Regions from separate parts of the Sphingomonas eleionomae genome, predicted to be linked through region 2. Evidence: predicted binding sites of a transcription regulator. Region 2 holds the regulator's gene; each other region holds the start of a gene.
What was found. Region 2 encodes LexA, which represses DNA repair genes until DNA is damaged. Its sites were predicted from a motif close to GTTCCNCNCTTGTTCT; they were not measured.
Positions count from the first base shown of each region.

Region 1: ACNI3Q_RS08490 (ribonucleoside-diphosphate reductase subunit alpha) is a predicted target of LexA. The motif match lies at 1,766-1,781, and genes of this name have one in related genera.
Region 3: ACNI3Q_RS03065 (PA0069 family radical SAM protein) is a predicted target of LexA. The motif match lies at 2,025-2,040, and genes of this name have one in related genera.

Region 1 covers NZ_JBLTWP010000003.1:64,723-69,000, reverse strand. Annotated here, with positions in the region: gene ACNI3Q_RS08495 (TonB-dependent receptor) at 1-1,206, shown strand, start outside; gene ACNI3Q_RS08490 (ribonucleoside-diphosphate reductase subunit alpha) at 1,859-3,745, shown strand; gene ACNI3Q_RS08485 (hypothetical protein) at 3,938-4,273, shown strand; gene ACNI3Q_RS08480 (hypothetical protein) at 4,270-4,278, shown strand, end outside.
Region 2 covers NZ_JBLTWP010000004.1:473,159-477,436, reverse strand. Annotated here, with positions in the region: gene ACNI3Q_RS13450 (energy transducer TonB family protein) at 1-264, opposite strand, end outside; gene ACNI3Q_RS13445 (molybdopterin molybdotransferase MoeA) at 460-1,650, shown strand; gene lexA (transcriptional repressor LexA) at 1,708-2,397, shown strand; gene ACNI3Q_RS13435 (ComEC/Rec2 family competence protein) at 2,391-4,278, opposite strand, start outside.
Region 3 covers NZ_JBLTWP010000001.1:673,489-677,766, reverse strand. Annotated here, with positions in the region: gene ACNI3Q_RS03070 (long-chain fatty acid--CoA ligase) at 1-949, shown strand, start outside; gene ACNI3Q_RS03065 (PA0069 family radical SAM protein) at 950-2,020, opposite strand; gene ACNI3Q_RS03060 (hypothetical protein) at 2,157-3,485, shown strand; gene moaB (molybdenum cofactor biosynthesis protein B) at 3,419-3,946, opposite strand; gene ACNI3Q_RS03050 (lytic transglycosylase domain-containing protein) at 3,936-4,278, opposite strand, start outside.

The DNA.
Region 1 (4,278 bases), on a different contig from region 2:
ATTCAGAACGTGCCCTTTTCGGGCGAGGAAGGGGTGTTTGCCCAGTGTCTGACGCGCGCGCTGGTGCCGGGCCTTGGCTGTGTCGATGCGGCCGGCAATCCGGTATCGACGGGCGTTACCGCGCTCGTCACCGGCGGCGCGCTGACCGCCGTGCCCTATCGTTCGGTCTTTGAAAATCAGGGCCGCAATGCCAGCTATTCGATGTTCTTCGATGGCACGCTGATCCCCGCTTCCTGGATCGAGCTGACCGCCGGGGTCCGCTTCCTGATCGAGGAACGGCAGTCCGGCTTCTTCGCATCGGCCCCGCGCCCGCAACTGCTGACGCAGATCCCGCCGCTGCTCGCCGCCGTGCCCAGCTTCCGCGTCTCGCTCGTCCCCGGACAGGTCGATACCCGCGGCCAGACATTCGAGGCAGAGGGCAATTTCGCCGCCGTGCTGCCGCGCTTCAACGTGCTGCTGCGCGCCAGCGACGATGTGAACCTGTACGCCACCATCTCGCAGGGCCGCCGGTCCCCGGTGGTTCAGGTCGGCGCCCGCAACGGCGCCCTCGGCCCGGAACGCGCCCTGTCGATCATCGATGAGGAAACCGTCTGGAATTACGAAGGCGGGATCAAGGGCGCGTTCGGCCCGTTGTCCGGCACCCTTGGCGTCTATTATCAGCAGTATAAGGGCTTTCAGGTCAGCGTCGTCGATCCCGACGGCATCACCCGCACCCGCAGCGCGGGCAATGCCAGCAATTTCGGGGTGGAGGCAGAGGTGCAGCTGCGCGCCACCGACTGGCTGACGGTGTTCGGCAACGGCGCCTATATCGATGCCAAGATCGAGGAAAGCTCGGCGCTGACCCCCGCCTTTTCGGGCGCGCGCTTCCGCCTTCAGCCAGAGGTTCAGGCGGCGGGCGGGTTCACCATCGACGCGCGCATCGGCGATGTCCGCGTCTTTGCCACGCCCACCGTCACCTATCGCTCGCAGATCTTTTTCGAAGTGCCGAACAACCCGCTGATCAGCCAGCCGGGCGTCACCCTGTTCAACGCCCGCGCCGGGATCAGCTTTGCCGACGACCGGTACGAGGTCGCGGTGTTCGGCCGCAACCTCAGCGACGAGGATTATCTGCTCGATGCCGGCAATACCGGCGGCGCGTTCGGCATCCCCACCTTCATCCCCGCCGAGCCCCGCTTCTACGGCGTGCAGCTGACCGGCCGGTTCTAAGGATCGCATGATTTCAGTCTGAACCGTCATTGCGCGCCCTCCGACTGCCACAGGCAAGGCAGTCAAAGGGCGCGCCATGACGGCACGGGTCAATCCAACGGCATCCGGGTGCAGGATCGCTCCGCTCCTTACCCCCCTCGTTCGTCCTGAGCCCGTCGAAGGATGCTGCCCTACGCCTTGACCAGTGGGATACGTTCTTCGACAGGCTCAGGACGAGCGAGTTGGGGGACGAGCCTGCGGTGTGGGCGCGCTCCGCCCCGATCCCTCCACTGCCCCGTCCACATCAAAATATTTTTCGTTCCCTGCCCGTTCCCTTGCCCCGTCCAAAAGCCAAGGAAGGTCCGCGCGTCGCGGCACACGCGTTGTCGGGCCGGTCCACGACCCGAGTCTTTTTAGCGACGAATTGAGTCCCTAAAAGGTCATTTACCGACTTGCTTCGAAGCGCGATTAGCCACAATCTGTTGTGGTCGCTTGTGGGGGCAAGCCCAAGCACTGGTATTTTCGGAACCGCAGGGTTATCTTGCGGACCGGCCATGCTCGCGCAGTGACGGGTCAGGTTGATCACTTTTTGTTCTCGCGCGCGGCGATCGGTGATAGCATCGGCCTTCGCTGCCCGAGTCGGACGAACCGCTGGATTATGATGGGGCAGGCAATGGATTTCAGGGATACTCAGGAAACCGAAATGACAGAAACCGCCACCCTGGAACCGGCTGCGGCCGCCACTGAATCGACGCGCGTCGACCCGCGCCCCTATGCGCTGGAGGTCGATCATTCGCGCGATGCGCTGCTGACCGATTTCGGCAAGGAAACGCTGAAGGACCGCTATCTGCTGCCGGGCGAAAGCTATCAGGACCTGTTCGTCCGCGTCGCCTCCGCCTATGCCGACGATGCCGCGCACGCCCAGCGGCTCTACGACTATATCTCGCGCCTGTGGTTCATGCCCGCCACCCCCGTGCTGTCCAATGGCGGCACCGGCCGCGGCCTGCCGATCAGCTGCTATCTCAATTCCGTGCCCGACAGCCTGGAAGGGATCGTCGCCACCTGGAACGAGAATGTGTGGCTCGCCTCGCGCGGCGGCGGCATCGGCACCTATTGGGGCACGGTGCGCGGCATCGGCGAACCCGTCGGCCTCAATGGCAAGACCAGCGGCATCATCCCGTTCGTCCGCGTGATGGACAGCCTGACGCTCGCCATCAGCCAGGGGTCGCTGCGCCGCGGCTCGGCCGCCTGCTATCTCGACATCAGCCATCCGGAGATCGAGGAGTTCCTCGAAATCCGCAAACCCTCGGGCGATTTCAACCGCAAGGCGCTGAACCTGCACCATGGCGTGCTGATCCCCGACGCCTTCATGGAAGCGGTGCGTGATGGCGCCGAATGGGAACTGAAGTCGCCCAAGGACGGCAGCGTGCGCGGCAAGGTCGATGCGCGCGGCCTGTTCCAGAAGCTCGTCGAAACCCGCCTCGCCACGGGTGAGCCGTACATCGTGTTCAGCGACCATGTGAACCGCACGATGCCCAAGCATCACCGCGATCTGGGTCTGAAGGTCACGACCTCGAACCTGTGCGCCGAAATCACGCTGCCCACGGGCCGCGATCACCTTGGCAACGACCGCACGGCCGTCTGCTGCCTCTCCTCGCTCAACCTCGAAACCTGGGACGAGTGGGAAGGCGACAAGCGGTTCATCGAGGACGTGATGCGCTTCCTCGACAACGTCCTGACCGACTATATCGAGCGCGCGCCCGACGAAATGGCCCGCGCCCGCTATTCGGCCAGCCGCGAACGCTCGGTCGGCCTTGGCGTCATGGGTTTCCACTCCTTCCTTCAGGCCCGCGGCCTGCCGATGGAAGGGGCGATGGCCAAGATGTGGAACCTGCGCATCTTCAAGCACGTCAATGCTCAGGTGAACGAAGCATCGATGAACCTGGCGGTCGAGCGCGGCCCCTGCCCCGACGCGGCCGACATGGGCGTGATGGAGCGGTTTTCCTGCAAGATGGCGATTGCGCCCACCGCGTCGATCAGCATCATCTGCGGCGGCACCTCGGCCTGTATCGAACCCATTCCGGCCAATATCTACACGCACAAGACGCTGTCGGGCAGCTTTTCGGTCCGCAATCCCTATCTGGAAAAGCTGCTGATCGAGAAATCGAAGAACAGCGAAGGCGTCTGGTCCTCGATCCTGGAGCGCGGCGGCTCGGTCCAGCATCTCGACTTCCTCTCGCCAGAGGAAAAGGACGTGTTCAAGACCAGCTTCGAGATCGACCAGCGCTGGATCCTCGAACTGGCGGGCGACCGCGCGCCGTTCATCGATCAGGCACAGTCGCTGAACCTGTTCATCCCGGCGGACGTGGAAAAATGGGATCTGCTCATGCTCCACTTCCGCGCGTGGGAACTGGGCATCAAGTCGCTCTACTATCTCCGCTCCAAATCGGTGCAGCGCGCCGGTTTCGCCGGCGGCGTAGAGGCGGACAACACGATCGAAAAGCCGACCTTCGACTTGGGCGAAACCACCGACTACGACGAATGCCTGGCGTGTCAGTAAGGTGATCCAAACGGCGCGCCTCGATCCTTCTTCCTCCTCTCCCCTTGTGGGAGAAGAAGGGGCCCGCGCGGCGCAGCCGCGTGGGAAGGATGAGGGGTGGGCGCTATCGACGCCCGCGCCCTCTCTATCGCGGCCCTCCCCCTCACCCCGCGCCGCTGCGCGGCTTGCCCCTCTTTCGGTGGGAGAGGGGATGTGAAGCGTAACGCCCGCAACCTTGCCACCCTTGCGCTGCTCCTCACCCTCGCCGCCTGCGCGCGGCAGGTGGATACGGCGGTTCAGCCGGATGCCCCCGGCATCCTGCTCGGCGTGTGGCACGGCTTCATCTTCCCGGTCGCCTGGGTCGCCTCGCTGTTCCTGCCCGATGTCGCCATTTATGCCGTGCCGAACAATGGCGGCTGGTATGATTTCGGCTATTTCCTGGGCATCTGCGTGTTCGGCGTCGGTGCGCGCGGCGGGACCAAGGTGATCTATCGCACCCGCACCGTCCCTGCCCGGCGCGGCACCGTGATCGAGAATGATCCGCGATGACCCGC
Region 2 (4,278 bases):
GACGGACGGCGTGACGGGGCTGGGCGGCAGGCGGTCGTCGGTTTCGCGCGGACGTTCGGTCGATGGCGGTGGCGGCGCGGCCGCGGGACGGGGCGCGCTGGCGGCGGCGGGCGGCTTTTCCGATACTTCAGCGGCGTCAAAGGTGCTGAGCGCCATATCCACCGGTTCGCGCCTGACCAGCCGGGGGGCCAGTGTCATCATCACCAGCACGATCAGCCCCTCGACCAGCAGCGCCAGCAGAAACGGGCCGCCCCGCCCACGCAACCGTTCCCCGATCCGGGTTCGCCACGTCGGGCGTTCGATGGACTTTGAAACCACGCGAGAAACTTCCGGGGGGCGGCAGGGCTGACTGTCGGGTTAGGGTGCAGATGCGGCCAAGACAAGGCAGCGCGGCGGACACGGTGCAGTTTCCGCGCGCGCCCTCTTTCCCGGCACCGATGCCCGTGCCACATCCGGCCGATGGCACCCCCGCTCCTCCCGCTGGCCGATGCACAGGCCCGGCTGATCGACATGGCCATGCCGGTCGCGGCAGAGGCGTTGCCCATCGCCGGTTGCGCCGGGCGCTGGGCCGCCGAACCGGTCGCCGCGCTGCGCACGCAACCGTCCAGCGACCTGTCGGTGATGGACGGTTATGCCATCGCCAATGCCGCACTGCCCGGCCCCTGGACGGTCATTGGGGAAAGCGCCGCCGGACGGCCGCATGCCGGGCCGGTCGGGCCGGGACAGGCGGTGCGCATCTTTACTGGCGCAGTCATGCCGGCGGGCGCCGACTGCGTGCTGGTACAGGAAGAGGCGGCGCGCGACGGCGACCGGCTGATCCTGACCGGGGCTGGCCCGGCCGCGCCCGGCAGCAACGTCCGGCATCGCGGGCTGGACTTCAGCTCGGGCGCAACGCTGATCCGGGCGGGCGAGCGGATGACCCCGGCGCGCCTCGCCATGGCTGCGATGGCGGGTCATGGCGCGCTGTCGGTCCGCCGCCCGGTACGGGTTGCCGTCGCGGCGACCGGCGATGAACTGCGCCCGCCCGGAACGCCGATGGGCGATGCACAGATACCGGAGACGAACCGGCTGATGCTTGCGGCGATGCTCGCCGATCTGCCCGTGGACATCGTCGACCTTGGCATCCTGCCCGATAACCTCGAAACGCTTACCCGCGCCTTTGCCAGGGTCGATGCCGACCTGCTCGTCACCAGCGGCGGGGCATCGGTGGGCGACCATGACCTGGTGCAGCCCGCGCTGGCGGCGGCGGGGTGGTCCATTGATTTCTGGCGCGTGGCGCTGCGCCCCGGCAAGCCGGTGATGGCCGGGCGGCGCGGCGATGCACTCGTTCTCGGCCTGCCCGGCAATCCGGTTTCGGCATTCGCCACGGCGATGCTGTTCGTCCGGCCGGCCATCGCCGCACTGGGCGGATCGGTCGACCCCCTGCCCCGGCTGACCCCCGCGATCCTGGCCGACCCCCTGCCCGCCAATGGCGAGCGCACCGATTTCCTGCGCGCGGCAATCCTGCCCGACGGGCGCGTCGGCGCGGCGGCGGTACAGGACAGTTCGATGCTGATGACGCTGGCACGCGCCACCTGCCTGATCCACCGGCCCGCTGATGCCCCGGCGGCGGCTGTGGGCGATCCTGTGGATATCCTTGTGATCGCTTGACGCCATACGGAACAAAGCATATACGTTCCCAGTCTGTTCCGACACGGAGGATTGGGGATGCTCACCAAAAAGCAGCATGAGCTGCTGTGCTTCATTGCCGAACGCCTGGGCGAAGACGGCATTTCCCCCTCGTTCGAGGAGATGAAGGAGGCGCTCGACCTCAAATCGAAATCCGGGGTGCACCGGCTGATCGAGGCGCTGGTGGAGCGCGGGTTCATTCGCCGCCTGCCCAATCGCGCCCGCGCGCTCGAAGTGCTGAAGATGCCGGAACGGGGCGATGCAAAGCGGAGCAAGGGTGCAAAACGTGGTGACGTAGCACCACTTTCGCCACCTTCCGCAGTGCAGCGGATGCCGGAACCGGCGAACGACGTCATCGAAATCCCGCTTCATGGCCGCATCGCCGCCGGTGTGCCGATCGAGGCGATGGAGGGATCGCAGATGCTGCCGGTGCCCGCCGCGCTGCTCGGGTCGGGTGAACATTATGCGCTGGAAGTGTCCGGGGATTCGATGGTGGAGGCGGGCATCCTCGACGGCGATTATGCCCTGATCCGTAAGACGGAATCGGCCCGCGACGGCGAAATCGTGGTCGCGCTGATCGACGGGCATGACGCAACGCTCAAATACTTCCGGCGCGAGGGTGCGATGGTCCGGCTGGACCCCGCCAATCGCAGCTATGATCCGCAACGCTACCGCCCTGATCAGGTGCAGGTGCAGGGCCGGCTGTCGGGGCTGCTCCGCCGCTACTGACCAACGGGCCTGGGCGGTGGTGCCACGGGGCGGGCTGGTCGTGGCGGCATCACCGTCGGCGGGTTCAGCCATGGGTGCGCCCCCGGCCCGCGCACGGTGCGAACCGTTCCGCTCGCCAGGGTGATCGCAACGCCGCCGGTCTCCGCCAGCGTTGCCCGGTCCAGGCGCAACCAGCGCGGTACGCATCCGGCCGGCAACCGGCGATCGGCAATCACGATATCGGCAACGGCACACGCATCGCGCATCGCGGTCCATTCGACGAAATGGGCACTGCGGGTGGCAACGACCCGCCAGCTGAGGCCATTGGCATCCCGGACATCGGCCAGGCACAGGTCCGCGCTGCACCGCGCATCGGGCAGGGTGCTGAGCGACAGCGCCTCGCCATCCACCCCCGCTGCCTCGCCCAGCATCGACCGGGTATAGTCCCCCGCCCGGTCGCGCAGCAGCGCCAGCCCGTCCCCGGCCCGGATGGCGACATGGCGGCCATCGCCGGTTACCAGCAGGTCGGGCGGCGGCACGGACAGCGCGCCCAGCGCGCCGATGGCAACGGGTACCGCGCCCCATCGCCGCCATCGCGTCCGCCAGAGCGCGATCCACAGCCCACCGCCGAGCATCGCGGCAAACGCCCATCCCGGCATCGCGGGCAGCATCCGGACTGATCCGGGCGCATCCGCCGTCCAATGGGCAATCGCCAGGATCAGGTCGATGGCCTGCCCCGTCACCCACCATAGCGGCGCGCCCAGCCCCACCGCATCCAGCAGCAGCGCCGCCGCCTCGGCCGGCATGATGACGAACGTGGTGAGCGGAATGGCGACAAGATTGGCAATCGCGCCGTACACGCCGGACTTGTGGAAATGGAACAGCGCAATCGGCGTCAGCACCGCCTCCACCACCAGCCCCGTCAGCAGCAGCGAGGCAAGCCCCCGGCCCAGCCGGGCAAGCCGCCCCTCGTCCCGCCGTTCGAACCAGCCCTGCACCGCCGGATGACTGTGCAGCGCGATGATCGCGGTAACGGCGGCAAAGCTCAGCTGGAAACTGGGGCCGGCCAGGCTTTCCGGCCACAGCAGCAGGACGACGAACGCGCCGGTCGCGACCAGCCGCAGCGTAATCGCCTCCCGCCCCAGCAGCATCGCGGCCAGGATCAGCAGCGCGGCGATGCACGACCGAACCGTCGGCACCTCTGCGCCTGCCAGCCAGGTATAGCCAAGCGCGGCCGCCGCCCCGAACCCTGCAGCGATCAGCGGCACCCGAACCCGCAGGGCAAGTGCCGGAAACAGGGCCAGGATCCGCATGGCCGCCAGGATCGCGGCCCCTACCACCGCCGTGACGTGCAGGCCGCTGATCGACAGCAAATGGGCCAGGCCCGACCGGCGCATCGCCTCTGCATCCGCGTCATTGATGCCGCCGCGATCCCCGGTGGCCAGCGTTGCCGCGATTGCCCCGGCCCCGCCGCCGATCTGCGACTGGATATGCGCCGACAGCCGGTTGCGGACGCCCGCACCGCTGCCCTGGGTCGCATGAATGACCTCAACCGGGCCAAGCGCGCGCCCGGTCGCGCCGATGCCATCGAACCATGCGGCCCGGGCATAGCCATAGGCGCCCGGCAGGGCCGGCGTTGCAGGTGGCATCAACCGGGCGCGCAGCCGGATTTCGGCGCCGGTGCCAGCACCGGGCGGCACATCGACGGCGCGGACATTCACCCGCACCAGCGTCGGCAGGCCGATCGCACCGACAGGGGCAAGGCGCAGCCGGACAAGATCGCGCGCCGGCAAGGGCTCCACCCGCTCGATTCGGGCGACAAAGCTGACCGTGACGGGCCGTTCCAGCACCGGATGCGTAACCCGCTCCGCCCGCACCCACGCAAGACCGATGCCGATGGCG
Region 3 (4,278 bases), on a different contig from region 2:
GCCGATCGTGCCGATGTTTCATGCCGTCGGCTGGGGTATGCCCTTTGCTTCGCCAGCAGTTGGGCTGAAGCTGGTGTTTTCGACGGTGAACGAGCCTGCGCTGCTGTGCGAACTGATGAATCGGGAACGGGTTACCCATTCGGCTGGAGTGCCGACCGTGTGGTTCGCGATGTTTCAGCATATGGATGCGACCGGGGAGGAGCCGCGTCACCTAAAGGTCGTGACCATCGGCGGGTCGGCGGCACCGCGGTCCATGATCGAGCGGCTGATGCGGATGGGTGTCCGCGTCAATCATGCTTGGGGCATGACCGAAACATCGCCCATCGGCACGATCGGCCAGCGCTCGGTCGATTGGGACGAGCTGAGTTTCGACCAGCAGGTCGACCAGGTGTGCCGTCAGGGCCACGTGCCCTATGGCGTCGAGATGCGGATCGTGGACGAGCAGGGCCGCGTACTGGAGCGTGACGGACAACAGGCCGGGCAGCTGCAGGTGCGGGGCCCCTGGGTTATTAAGCAGTATTTCAAGGATGGCGACGGCCCCTGCCTGACCCCCGATGGCTGGTTCGATACGGGGGATGTCGCAATCCTGCATCCCGATGGCACGATGCAGATCACCGATCGGTCCAAGGACGTCATCAAGTCCGGCGGCGAGTGGATCAGCTCGGTCGAGCTTGAAAACGCGGCTGTCGGCTGTCCCGGCGTGGCGGAGGCGGCGGCGATCGGCGTTCACCACCCGCGGTGGGAGGAGCGGCCGATCCTGCTGGTGGTCCGCAAGCCCGATACCACGGTGACAGCGGAACAGATCCAGGCCTATCTGACGCAGCACGTCGCCAAATGGTGGCTACCCGACGAGGTGCATTTCGTCGACAGCCTGCCGCATACGGCGACCGGCAAGCTGCTGAAAACCGCGATCCGCGAGCAGTTCAAGGGATATTCGATCGCTGCTTGATCAGGCGAACAGATCGCCCTGTGGCCCGGCGGGCGGGCGGAACAGGTCGCAGCGAAGGTCCAGCCGCTCACTGGTAAGGCCGAGCCGGCGACTGGCGATCTGAAACCGTGTGCGGAGCAGGGCGGCCCATTCGCCCTGTCCCCGCATCCGGGTGAAGAATTCCGGATCGTTGTCCCGCCCGCCGCGCAACGAATTGATGATCGCCATCACTTTGCCCGCCCGGTCCGGGTAATGCGTCTCAAGCCACGCCCGGAACAGCGGTGCCACCTCGTGCGGCAGGCGGACGGGCATGAAAAATGCGGCGCGTGCCCCCGCTTCAGCTGCGCGGGACAGGATCGCTTCCATCTCCCCGTCGGTGATCGCAGGGATGACGGGGGACAGCGAGACATAGACGGGAATGCCCGCCTCCGTCAGCTTTGCGATGGCGGCCAGCCGCTTTTCGGGATGCGGCGCGCGCGGTTCCAGCGTCATGGTGATCCGCGGGTCAAGCGAAGTGATCGAGATCATGACGGCGCACAGGCCCTGTGCCGCCATGGGCCGCAACACGTCAAGGTCGCGCAGCAACCGGTCGGACTTTGTCGTGATCGTCAGCGGATGGCGGCATTCCGCCAGGACTTCCAGGCACCCGCGCATGATCCGCCATTCGCGTTCGATCGGCTGATAGGCGTCAGTATTGGTACCGAACGCAATCGGACGACATTGATAGCCGGTCCGCGCAAGTTCCGCCCGGAGGCGGGTAGGGGCGTCCAGCTTGGCGAACAGCCGCGTTTCGAAATCGAGGCCGGGCGACAGGTCGTGAAAGGCATGGGTTGGCCGCGCAAAGCAATAGATGCAGCCATGCTCGCAGCCGCGATAGGGATTGACCGAACGGTCGAAAGGGACGTCGGGCGATTGATTGCGGGTGATGATCGTCCGGGGACTTTCCACGGTGACGGAGGTGCGGATCGGACGGGGTTCGCCGTCGATCAGCGCCCTGTTATCGAGCCAGTCGCCGTCTGCCTGCCGGTCGGCCAAGCCGAACCGTCTGGGGACAGGGTTGTGGGTTGCGCCCCGCGCATTGCGCCTGGTCATGGGGGGAACATAGATAGAACATCACGGCCGGGCAAGGCAGATTCGTCGTTAATGTCCCGACCTGAAACCATCCGACGCTGCGCGACGCTCGCCCGGCATGGGACTGCCCGATAGGATCTGCTGCGAAGGAACAATCATGCTGCATGGTTCATCGCGGTTGAGCAGGGATTGGGCGACGGGCACGGCTCCGTTCGTTGTCGCCATCCTGCTGGCGGTGATCCTGCGGGCAATCTTTATCCTGGCCGTGCCAGTGACACCGGATTCGGATGGGGCTTGGTATCTGCTGCGCGCTCAGGAAATGGCGGCTGGCATGGGATATCAGGAGCGCGGGCATCCTACTGCGTTCTGGCCTGTCGGTTATCCGGCGCTGCTGGCAGGCGCACTGATGCTGACTGGCCCGAACCTGACCGGACCGTTGATCGTGAACCTGATGGCTTCTGCGGCCATCACCGCGTTGATCGGGGCGATGGCGCGGGGGCTGGGCGCAGCGCGGGAGGCAGCGGTGCTTTCGATGCTGCTCTATGCCGTCTATCCGGCGCATATCGTCTATACCGGCGTGCTGGCGGCGGAAACGACCAGCACGACGGTGCTGATGGCGGGGGTGGCTGCGCTGATCCTTGGTCGGGGCAGGGCCGGCATGGCGGTGTTCGCGGGCCTGCTGCTGGGCCTGGCCACGCTGATGCGGCCGCAATCGATGTTCGTTTGCATGGCGCTGATCCCGACGATGTGGCTGTCGCTTCGTGCGTTTGGCTGGCGGCGGGCGCTGGCAACGATGCTGCTGGCGGTGGCGGGAATGGCGGTGGTGGTGACCCCGTGGACGATGCGCAATCAGCAACAGCTTGGCGCGCCGGTGCTGGTATCCACGAATGGCGGCATCGCGTTACAGGCCGGTGCGAACGATCTGGCCACGGGTGGCTATTTTCAGGTCGAGAAATCGCCCCTGTGGGCACAGACCGGACTGTCGTTCGATCAGCGGATCGAGCGGCAGGTGGAGATGGACGCGCGTCTGAAACGGATGGCGATCGACTGGATCGTTCAGCATCCGGCCGACTGGGCCATGCTGGGGGTGCGCAAGGTGATCCTGTTATGGGCAAAAGACACCGACGCCTTCTGGTCGCTGCACGCCAGCTATCCGGACCGGTCCGGCCTGTGGCGGGTTGCGCAGGCTGGTAATCAGCTGGTGTACCTGTCGATCCTGGGCCTGTCGGCAATCGGCTTTGCGCCCAGCGTCGCGGCATTGTGGCGGCGGCGACTGGATCAGTCGCCCATGGCGGTTGCGCTGGCCGTGCCCGTGCTGACGACGGCACTGGCGTTCGTGTTTACCGGACAGACCCGGTATCACTATCCCGCCATGCCGTTCCTGATGATCGGGGCGGGGCTTGGCCTTGTCTGGCTGGTTCAGCGTTCGCGCAGCCGGGGCATCAGTTCGACGAAGTTGCAGGGGCGGTGGCGGCTGTCGAGCTGATCGCGCAGGATACCGTCCCAGCCGTCGCGAACCGCGCCGGTCGATCCGGGCAATGCAAAAAGATAGGTGCCGCGCGCGACGGCGGCACAAGCGCGTGACTGAATGGTTGACGTGCCGATCGTCTGAAAGCTGAGCCAGCGGAACAATTCGCCAAAGCCCGGAATGGGTTTGTCCTGGACCTGCTTGATCGCCTCTGGCGTGACATCGCGGCCGGTAACGCCGGTGCCGCCGGTGGTCAGGATGCAATCGACCAACGGATCGTCGATCCATTCGTTCAGCTGACCGACGATCAGCGCGACATCGTCCGCCAAGATGCCGCGTGCGGCAAGGATATGGCCCGCATCCTTCAGCCGTTCGACCAGCGTATCGCCCGACCGGTCATCGGCCGCAGTCCGCGTGTCGGAGATGGTGAGGACGGCAATGCGGACGGGAATGAAGGCCCGCCCCTGATCAATTGGCACCGACGATCCGTCCGGCGCTGGTATCCGTCATGCGAACCGCAGGCGCGCCGACCATGCCGGGAAAGCGGGGCCACATCCCCTGGCTCAGCGCGTGACGGCTGGCCGAGGTGCGGCCCTCATGCTGTTCGTACATCCAGTAGTTGCGCAGCACGGTCATCACATAGCCGCGCGTCTCCCAATAGGGGATGCTTTCGATGTAGAGCAGCGGATCGCCCTTGCTGCGCACGGTTGCGTTCCACGTTTCAACGGGCGTCGGACCGGCGTTATAGGCGGCGATCACTTTTGGCAGCAGCCCGGCGGTAAACGGGCGGTCGCGCAGCTGTTCCAGATAG